Bacillus pumilus: one gene and its partner. The protein of the gene in region 2 interacts with the protein of the main gene of each other region in a pairwise test. Links are inferred from orthologs where the notes say so. Each region holds a gene or a part of one and is shown on either strand. Other genes may lie near its edges.

Region 1 (4,797 bases), 1.7 Mb from region 2 along the record:
ATCATCTGATTCATGAGGATAAGGAGTGAATGCTTTTTTCTCGTATTGCTTATGATATAGAAAGTCGTCAGCCGTGCGGGCGGTAGGAAGAATACTCATTTGTTCAAGCGGAATGGCATCACCTGTCGCCTCACATATACCATAGGTTCCCTGCTCAATTTTTGCAATAGCGAGAGACACATCTTGCAGCTCTTCTTTGATGTGATAAAGAAGCGTGGTCGTTTGGACCTCGTTCATTGAGACATGCTCAGCGGGTGAACGAAATGATGCGTATTCAAACAGTTTAGATTGCAGCTCTTCTTTCATTTGAAGGAGTTCCGTGTAAATCGTCTCTAGATCGCCATTCATGTCGCTATTTCAACTCCTGCCCTGTCGTGATAATCATATTGTTGCCCCGGCTGTCCACTTTAAAGCCATAAGATTTTTCCTTTCGTTCTAAACGCTGTCATTTTCTCAAAAAAGAAAACGCCCCGCATATGGCGGGGCGCTAGTTGGTCATATCACACTGTTAATTCTGGTAATATTTTTCCACGATTTCAGCATTTTTCAGTGACAATGTTGGGTATTTCGGATTTGCACCAACATCTTTTGAAATAATGCGGGAACGTTCGCACAGTTCTCCTTCTGCTTTTTGAACCAGAATCCGTCCTGATGTGTATTCAGGCGCTGAAGCGTCAGCATTTTGCTCATCTTCTACCGTTAATTCTGAGATGATAAAGAGCTGCTTCACATCTTCTTTGATAGATTCAAGAAGATTTTTCACTTCATCTGTCGCATAAAGGGTCACACTTGCTTCAAGTGAACGTCCGATGACTTTCTCATTACGCGCAATTTCGAGCGCTTTTAGAACATCGTCACGCACTTCCATAAAGCGGTCAAACTTCACTTCTGTCGCTTCCGCTTGAGGAACAGTCACACCTTCTGGCATATCTGTTAACTGAACACTTGGCTCTTCAACAAAGCTTAAGTGGCTCCATAATTCATCTGCTGTATGCGGAAGAATTGGTGCAGTCAGCTTCACTAATGCCATTAATGTTTCGTAGAAGACCGTTTGCATGCTGCGGCGGTCTGGATGATCTGCATGCTCAATGTACACGACATCCTTTGCAAAATCGAGATAGAAAGAGCTTAGCTCAATCGTACAGAAATTGTGAATCGCATGATATACGACCGCAAATTCGTAATCATCATAGGCCTTTTTCACTTTATCAATCAATTTGTTTAATTTGATCAAGATATATTGATCCACTTCGCGAAGCTCTTCTACCGGCACCGCATTGACTGCTGGGTTAAAGTCAAATAGGTTTCCATGCAGGAATCGGAACGTGTTACGGATTTTACGATAGACCTCTGCTACTTGTTTCAAGATATCATCAGACACTGGGTGATCGGCTTGATAGTTGACAGAAGATACCCAAAGTCTAAGAATCTCCGCCCCAAGCTGCTTCGCTACCTTTGTTGGGTCAATCGTATTGCCTAATGATTTACTCATCTTGCGTCCTTCTTTATCAAGCGTAAAGCCGTGGCTTAGAACACCTTTATACGGTGCTTTTCCAGTGACAGCAACTGCTGTTGATAAGGAAGAGTTAAACCAGCCGCGATATTGGTCAGAGCCTTCAAGGTAAAGGTCTGCCGGACGGACAAGGTCATCTCTTTCTTCTAAAACGGCCTGGTGAGAAGAACCGGAATCAAACCATACATCCATGATGTCCTGCTCTTTTGTGAATTCACCGTTCGGGCTTCCTGGATGTGTAAAGCCTTCTGGCAATAGTTCTTTCGCTTCTTTTTCAAACCAAATATTAGAGCCATGTTCTCTAAATAATTGAGAGACATGCTGAATCGTTTCATCTGTGATGATCGGCTCGCCATTTTCCGCATAAAAGACCGGAATTGGAACGCCCCATACACGCTGTCTTGAAATGCACCAGTCGCCTCTGTCTCGCACCATGTTGAATAGGCGTGTTTCGCCCCATGCTGGAACCCATTTCGTTTCTTTAATATTGTCTAATAGCGCTTCTCTGAAATCCTTAATCGATGCAAACCACTGAGCTGTCGCACGATAAATGGTTGGTTTTTTCGTTCTCCAGTCATGCGGGTAAGAGTGCGTGATAAAGTCGAGCTTTTTCAGTGCGCCTTTTGCTTCAAGCTGTTCTGTGATCGCTTTATTGGCATCCTCGTAGAATAATCCTTCAAAACCAGGCGCTTCTTCTGTCATCACACCTTTTTCGTCTACTGGACATAGCACATCAAGACCGTATTTCATACTGACAATAAAGTCATCTTCCCCGTGACCTGGAGCTGTGTGAACACAGCCTGTTCCTGCATCCGTTGTCACGTGGTCGCCAAGCATGACAAGAGAATCTCTGCCGTAGATCGGATGCTCTGCAACGATGGTATCTAATTCTTTTCCTTTTAATGTTTTCACGACTTCATACTCTTCAAAGCCAAGTGTTTTTGCCACTTGTTCAACTAGCTCAGATGCGACAACATATCGCTCAGCACCCACTTGAAGAACGCTGTACTCTAGGTTTGGATGAACACAAATCCCAAGGTTTGCAGGAAGTGTCCAAGGGGTTGTTGTCCAGATGATGAATTGTTCGCCGTTTTCAAGTACGCCTTTGCCATCTTTCACTTTAAATGAAACGTAAATGGATGGTGAACGTTTGTCTTTATATTCAATTTCCGCTTCAGCAAGTGCTGACTCACTTGAAGGAGACCAGTTAACAGGCTTTAGTCCTTTGTAAATATAGCCTCTCTTCGCCATTTCACCAAAGACAAGAATTTGCTGCGCTTCGTACTCAGGCTTTAAGGTTACATATGGATTGTCCCAGTCTGCTCTTACGCCTAATCGCTTAAACTGATTGCGCTGACCTTCGATTTGCTTCCAAGCATACTCTTCACATAGTTTGCGGAATTCAGCTGTCGACATTTCTTTACGTTTGACTTTTTTATTTTTAGTAAGAGCCGTTTCAATTGGTAAGCCGTGTGTATCCCAGCCCGGTACGTACGGTGCGTGGAACCCATTCATTGATTTAAAACGGACAATAAAATCTTTTAGGATTTTATTGAGTGCGTGCCCCATATGAATGTCACCATTCGCATATGGAGGTCCATCATGCAAAATAAAGGTCGGGCGTCCTTTTGTCCGCTCTAAAACCATTTGATAGATGTCTTTTTCTGCCCACTCCTCTTGGATTTCAGGCTCTTTGTTCGGCAAGTTCCCTCTCATTGGGAATTCTGTTTTCGGCATTAATAAGGTGTCTTTGTAGTTCATACCCATTCCTCCATATGCAAATTCTGATTAAAAAACAATAAAAAAAGCCCTCTCATCCCATAAGGGACGAGAAGGCTTGTCTCGCGGTACCACCCTTTTAGACAGCGCTATGAAACAGCCGCTTATCCACTCTAAAATCGTAACGTGATCAGACGCCTTTTCTTACTCATTCATTTCAGAAAAGGAACTAAAGGGGTGATCTCATTGCAGCGTCTCGTAATGTCAGGCTTCCACCATCCCTGATTCGCTTTATTACGCATATGACAACTGCGAGTGTCCCTTTCAAACGTTTATCTCTTGTTAATTTATGATGGTATTATATGCAACATGTGCACGTCATGTCAAGATGACGCGCTTATTCTTTTTCGTCAAAGACAGCGTCAACTTCATATTCCAGTAAATGATCCCAATCGTCATTTTTTAGAAGATCAAGCTGAGCTTCGATGAGCATTTGGAAGCGAGTTCTAAAGACCTTCGACTGTTTCTTCAGCTCTTCGATTTCCATCGCAATCTTTCTTGATTTTGATAGCGCTTCGTTGATAATACGATCTGCATTTTTCTCTGCTTCACGAATAATCAATTTCGCTTCTTTATCAGAATGACGTTTGACGTCTTCTGCTGCTTCCTGCGCCACAAGAATTGATTTGTTTAATGTCTCTTCAATTGTCGCAAAATGACCAAGTCTTTCGTCAAGTTCGTTTACTTTTTCTTCAAGTTCGTTCTTTTTGCGAAGCACGATTTCGTAATCTTTACGTACTTGGCTTAAAAACTCGTTTACTTCATCTTCATCATAGCCGCGAAAGCTTTTTGTGAACGTTTTATTATGAATATCATTAGGTGTTAATGGCAACCTCGCCACCTCCAGATTCAAGTTCGTTATGTCAGAAGCTCAAATGTTACTTTAAATTTATCTTTTTTGGTCTTCCCATCAATCGTTTTCAAGCTAAATCGGCCAAATCCCCGTACAGAGAGCTGATCGCCTTCGCCGATTGTAAAGGAAGGGTCCTCAGTGACTTTCCAATTAACTTTGACAAGCCCATTTTTGACCAAAAGCTGTGCCTTTTGCCGAGACTGACGGCTGATTGCAGCACATACCGCATCAAGCCGCAGTGAAGAAATAGTATCTTCTTTGATGTCAGTCTTGCTCATAACCGGTTTTAAATCTGCCTGCGTGATTTCCTCTAATGAAACGGAGGCTCTGCCGACATGCGTCAGCTGCGCCCGCACAAAATCAGCGACATCACTTGTACAAATAAACTGCACATCTTCCTCTGAAAATAACAGATCTCCGAATTTTTGACGCTTCAAGCCTGTCCCAATCAGTGAGCCGAGAAGCTTCGGGTGTTCTAAGGAAATAAACTTTTTCGCATAATTCACCTGAAAATAAGACAGCTCAACATCCTGAGTAGCCGGTTCTAAATATTCAGGATAAATGAGAGCTCTTTTGCGCTCCGCTCCTTCATACCCGCCAAAAAACATGATCCCAAGCTCATCAGCATGCTGGATGACGGACTCGGTAATAA
Region 2 (4,983 bases):
AAATACGGCATCAATTTTTGCACCTGGAATCGCAAAAACATGGGTCACACCTTGAGCAATCAGCGTATCGACAATCAATTCTGCTCCTCGTCTTGTTAGGGGTTGTGCTTGAGAATTCATTTACCCCGCACTCCTTTCGGCAAGTAAAATTTTTTATGAAAATATATTTTCATGATATGATTTACTATACATTTCAAAAAGAAAATTTTCCAATATATGTTTAACGTGGTTTTAATATGTTTCACGAATAAGTGTGCGAGGAGTGAAAGGATGGAACTGAGACATTTGCAGTATTTTGTCACAGTAGCGGAGGAGCTGCATTTTGGCAGAGCAGCCGCACGGTTGAATATGACACAGCCTCCACTTAGTCAGCAAATTAAGCAGTTTGAAGAAGAATTGGGGTTTCCTTTGTTTCACCGGTCGAAGCGAGTGGTGGAGTTAACAGCTGCTGGAAAGGTCTTTTTACATGAGGTGCGTGGTGTGCTGCATCAGCTTGATAAAGCCGTTGATCATGCCCGGCATACAGCAAGAGGAGAGCTGGGGAAAATCATCATAGGGTTTGTTGGAACAGCGACGTATGATATTCTGCCGCCAGTTGTACGCGAATTCAGAGAGCTGTATCCCTCTGTCAGTATTGAGCTGAAGCAGCTTTCTGTTCCGCAGCAGCTAGGGGCGCTTTTAAATGGGGAGATTGATATCGGTTTTTTACATCCTACATCTCCGCATGAAGAACTTGTCAGCCGTTTGATGAAGCAAAGTGAATGTATTTTTGCGATTCCGAAAAATCATCCGCTGGCGAAAAAAGAGGCGGTCACGATCGAAGATATCCGTCATGAACCGATCATTTCTTTATCAAAGGAATCATGGCCGTCCCTTTATCAACACTTTGTCCTGCTATGTGAAAAGTACGGATTTTCTCCGAATATTGTGCAGGAAGCAGCGGAATATCAAATGGTTATTGGCCTTGTCACAGCTGGTATCGGTATTGCGGTCATTCCAAAATCAGCCCGGCGTTTATTTAATCTAGATGTTGTGTATCGGTCCATTGAAGGTGAACAGCTTCTGGCGGAATGGACGATTTCCTATAGACGAGAGAATCATAATCCTGCTTTATTTCATCTTGTCCACCATATCCTGCATCGCACCGAGCCGGAATCAGAGGCATAGAAAAAGGGGTATGGTATGATATGATGTCTTACACTAAAAGGAGGCGTGTCTGAATTGATTACGTTGCAAATGGATCAGCTGTCACGAAAAGAAGCATATAAATTATTATCTGGCTCTATTGTTCCAAGACCGATTGCGTTTATGACAAGTCTGTCTAAAGACGATGTCGTCAATGCCGCACCATTTAGTTTCTTTAATGTCATCAGCGGACATCCGCCGCTCATCGCAGTTTCCATCGGACGGCGTCAAGGAGAGATGAAAGATACAGCAAAACATATCATCGACAGGGAAGAATTTGTTGTCCATGTGAGTGATGAAGCGATGATTGAAGATATTAATGAAACAGCTGCTACTTTGCCAGAGGAAGAGAGTGAGCTGAATCGCACCGGTCTTCATCAAGTGAAGAGCAGTGTGGTCTCAGTGCCGGGAATCAAGGAAGCGCGCATTCGCTTTGAATGTCAGCTGGAAAAACATCTGACCTTTCAAAATGATGAAGGGGAGATCACGGTCGATCATATCATTGGCCGGGTTGTGTGTGCGCATTTAGATGAGGATGTGTATGATGCAGAAAAAGGATATGTTTCGACTCATGAACTAAAGCCAGTCGCCCGTTTAGCGGGAAATGATTATGCCTATTTAGGGACGTCATTTGTGCTGAAAAGACCAGAATAATAGGAAAAACCCCCGAGAGCTATCGGGGGTTTTGTGTTTATTTTTTCTGTTCTAGTTTCAGTGGAGCTGCGATGTTCTTTTCTACTTTTTTCCCTTTTAGGACGTCGTTTGCAGCGCCGACTGCCAGTTTTCCGATCAGCTCTGGCTGCTGGGCGACTGTGGCAGATAGTTTTCCTGCTTTGATCGAGTTGAGTGCATCTTCGTTTCCATCAAAGCCAACGACGAGAATGTCTTTTCCAGAGCTTTGGATCGCCTCTAATGCGCCAAGTGCCATTTCATCATTGTGGGCAAAAATGGCTTTGATGTCAGGGTTTCCTTGAAGGAGGTTTTCCATGACATTCAGTCCTTTTGTCCGGTCGAAGTCAGCCGCTTGTTTTGCTGTCACTTTTAGATCTTTATCCGCTATTTGATGGAATCCTTTTCCGCGCTCACGTGTAGCCGAAGCGCCTGGTACACCTTCTAATTCAGCGACTTTTGCTCCTTTACCGACCTTGTCGATGATAAAGTTAGCTGCCATTTCGCCGCCTTTGACGTTATCTGAGGCAACAAGTGCTTCTACTTTTCCGCTTTCAGCTGAGCGGTCTAATGTGATGACAGGAATATCAGAAGCATTTGCTGATTCAACAGCAGTCGATATAGCAGACGAATCTGCTGGGTTGATGAGTAATGCGTCGACCCCTTGCTGAATTAAATCTTCTACGTCACTGGTTTGTTTAGCTGAATCATTTTGTGCATCTGCAATGACCACTTCGATGCCGAGCTTTTTCGCTTCTTTCGTCACACCGTTTTTGAGAGAAACGAAAAATGGATTATTTAAGGTCGAGATCGAGAGCCCGATTTTGATGTCTTTTTTCTTTCCATCTTTTGTTGATTTGGCCCACTCTGGCGGTTCTAGCGAGCAGGCAGAAAGCATGAATAATGAGAGAGTCAGAATGAGAATGAGATATTTTTTCATAGCAGCTGCCTCCTTAAGCAGATTTCTTTCTGTCTAGTAGGACTGCAATCAAGATGACAATCCCTTTCACAACAGATTGATAGAATGATGATACACCAAGTAAGTTCATACCATTGTTCAAGACACCGATGATGAGCACCCCGATCAGTGTGCCGACAATTCGCCCTCTTCCGCCAGACAGGCTTGTCCCGCCAAGTACAACAGCAGCAATCGCATCAAGCTCATAGGATGTGCCAGCTGTTGGCTGAGCTGAGTTTAGGCGAGAGGTCAAAATGGCACCCGCTAAAGCAGACATGAAACCTGCCAATGAATAGATCATAATTTTTACGCGCGGTACTTTGATTCCTGAAATGAACGCAGCTTTTTCATTTCCGCCGATGGCATACGTTCTTCTGCCGAAAGGTGTTTTATGAAGCAGCACCCAAAGTACGATAAAGGTGAGAAGCATCGTGATTGCTGGAACAGGAATGCCTAAGAAATACCCGCGGCCGAATAACTGAAAGGCATAGTTAGAACCGAGTCCTGTAATCGGGTTTCCGTCTGTATAAACAAGTGTTAACCCTCTAAAAATCGTCATCGTGGCAAGTGTTGCGATAAAAGGAGCCATTTTTCCTTTTGTGATTAAAAGACCGTTGACCATCCCAAGAATAGCGCCGATGATACTGCCAACGATAATAGCTAAAATCGGGTCCATACCAGACACGATAAATCCGGCAGTCAGCGCACTAGAAAGTGCTAAAATGGCACCGACAGACAAATCAATTCCTCCGGTTAAAATAACAAACGTCATTCCAAAGGCAATGAGGGCATTAATGGAGATTTGTCTCAGTAAGTTTAAGATGTTTAATGGCTCTAAAAAGGCTGGGTTTAAAATAGAAACAATGGCGACAAGGATGATGAGTCCTAAGAATGGCCCAAGCTTTTGCATGATGTTGTCAAATCGTCCATTTGAAGTAAGTGGTTTCATGTTACTTCCCTCCTGTAGCTAGTGTCATAATTCGTTCTTGTGTTGCGTCTGCTTTATTTAATTCTCCGCTGATGGTTCCTTCATGAATGACAAGCACTCGATCGCTCATCCCTAGAATTTCTGGGAGCTCAGAGGAGACCATTAAAATGGCAACACCTCGATCAGTCAGTTCATTCATTAACTGGTAGATTTCTCGTTTCGCTCCGACATCGACACCTCTTGTCGGTTCATCTAAAATTAAGACCTTCGGCTGGATGCCGATCCATTTGGCGATGACGACTTTTTGCTGATTTCCACCAGAGAGATTTCGAGCAGAGATTTCAGAGGAAGCCGTTTTAATCGTCAGTCTTTTGATGAGCAGGTCGACAAAATCCTGTTCGTTTTTCTTATCAATCAGTCCTTTTGGAGAGAAGCTTTCTAAGTTTGGCAGACCAATGTTTTCTCGGATGGATGCATCAAGCATGAGTCCTTCATCTTTGCGATCCTCTGTGATAAAGCCGATGCCGAGCTTGACGGCATCACTTGGTTTTTTAATGACAGCCTTTTTCCCATGGACCCAGATTTCACCTTGATCAAGAGGATCAAGACCAAACAGCGACCGCATCATTTCGGTTCTGCCAGCGCCCATTAAGCCTGCAACACCGACGATTTCTCCAGCTTTGACTGAGAAACTGATATCATGAAATTGTCCTTTTCTTGTCGCTTGCTTCACCTCAAGGACAATATCTCCTAGAGAAGGCGATCTCTCAGGGTATCGATCTGTTAATTCGCGGCCGACCATTTTTTTGACGACCTCATGGAAATTCGTTTCAGGTATGGCTTTCGTATCGACTGTTTTCCCATCGCGCATGATGGTAATCCGGTCACAGATCGCAAAGATTTCCTCCATACGGTGAGAAATATAGACAATGGATACGCCTTCTTTTTTGAGAGATTCAATGACCTGAAAGAGCTTTTCAATCTCACGGTCTGTTAAAGCTGCTGTTGGCTCATCCATGATGATCACCTTCGCATCAGTCATTAATGCCTTTGCAATCTCAATCATCTGTTTTTGTCCAACAGAGCAGCTGCCTGCCTCTTGATCAAGCGAGAGGTTCACAGACAATCGGTCCAGCTGGCTTTGGGCAAGAACCTTCATTTTCTTTGTGTCTAGCAATCCAAACTTCGTATAGATTTCTTTCCCGATGAATAGGTTTTCCAAGACGGTCATATCCGGCCATAT

Evidence for each region.
Region 1: the proteins of rbsB (region 2) and ileS interact in binary tests that used the Escherichia coli proteins (3 or more experiments, as listed by UniProt). The link is inferred for Bacillus pumilus from one-to-one orthologs.

What each region holds. Positions count from the first base shown.
Region 1 is NZ_CP046128.1:1,439,495-1,444,291, reverse strand. The notes cover bases 309-3,639. They hold ileS (isoleucine--tRNA ligase), read right to left. Parts: upstream 3,275-3,639; coding sequence 509-3,274; downstream 309-508. Other genes in these bases: GKC25_RS07135 (DivIVA domain-containing protein), read right to left, coding at 3,630-3,639; GKC25_RS07145 (TraR/DksA family transcriptional regulator), read right to left, coding at 309-348. Also shown: more of GKC25_RS07145, read right to left, coding at 1-308; more of GKC25_RS07135, read right to left, coding at 3,640-4,124; GKC25_RS07130 (RNA-binding protein), read right to left, coding at 4,151-4,797. UniProt on the Escherichia coli protein: Catalyzes the attachment of isoleucine to tRNA(Ile). As IleRS can inadvertently accommodate and process structurally similar amino acids such as valine, to avoid such errors it has two additional distinct tRNA(Ile)-dependent editing activities.
Region 2 is NZ_CP046128.1:3,162,684-3,167,666, reverse strand. Bases 836-3,603 are described here. They hold rbsB (ribose ABC transporter substrate-binding protein RbsB), read right to left. Parts: upstream 2,795-3,603; coding sequence 1,877-2,794; downstream 836-1,876. Other genes in these bases: rbsC (ribose ABC transporter permease RbsC), read right to left, coding at 2,808-3,603; GKC25_RS16145 (flavin reductase family protein), read left to right, coding at 1,222-1,839; alsR (acetoin biosynthesis transcriptional regulator AlsR), read left to right, coding at 836-1,167. Also shown: acetolactate synthase AlsS, read right to left, coding at 1-120; more of alsR, read left to right, coding at 271-835; more of rbsC, read right to left, coding at 3,604-3,761; GKC25_RS16130 (sugar ABC transporter ATP-binding protein), read right to left, coding at 3,763-4,983. UniProt on the Escherichia coli protein: Part of the ABC transporter complex RbsABC involved in ribose import. Binds ribose. Also serves as the primary chemoreceptor for chemotaxis.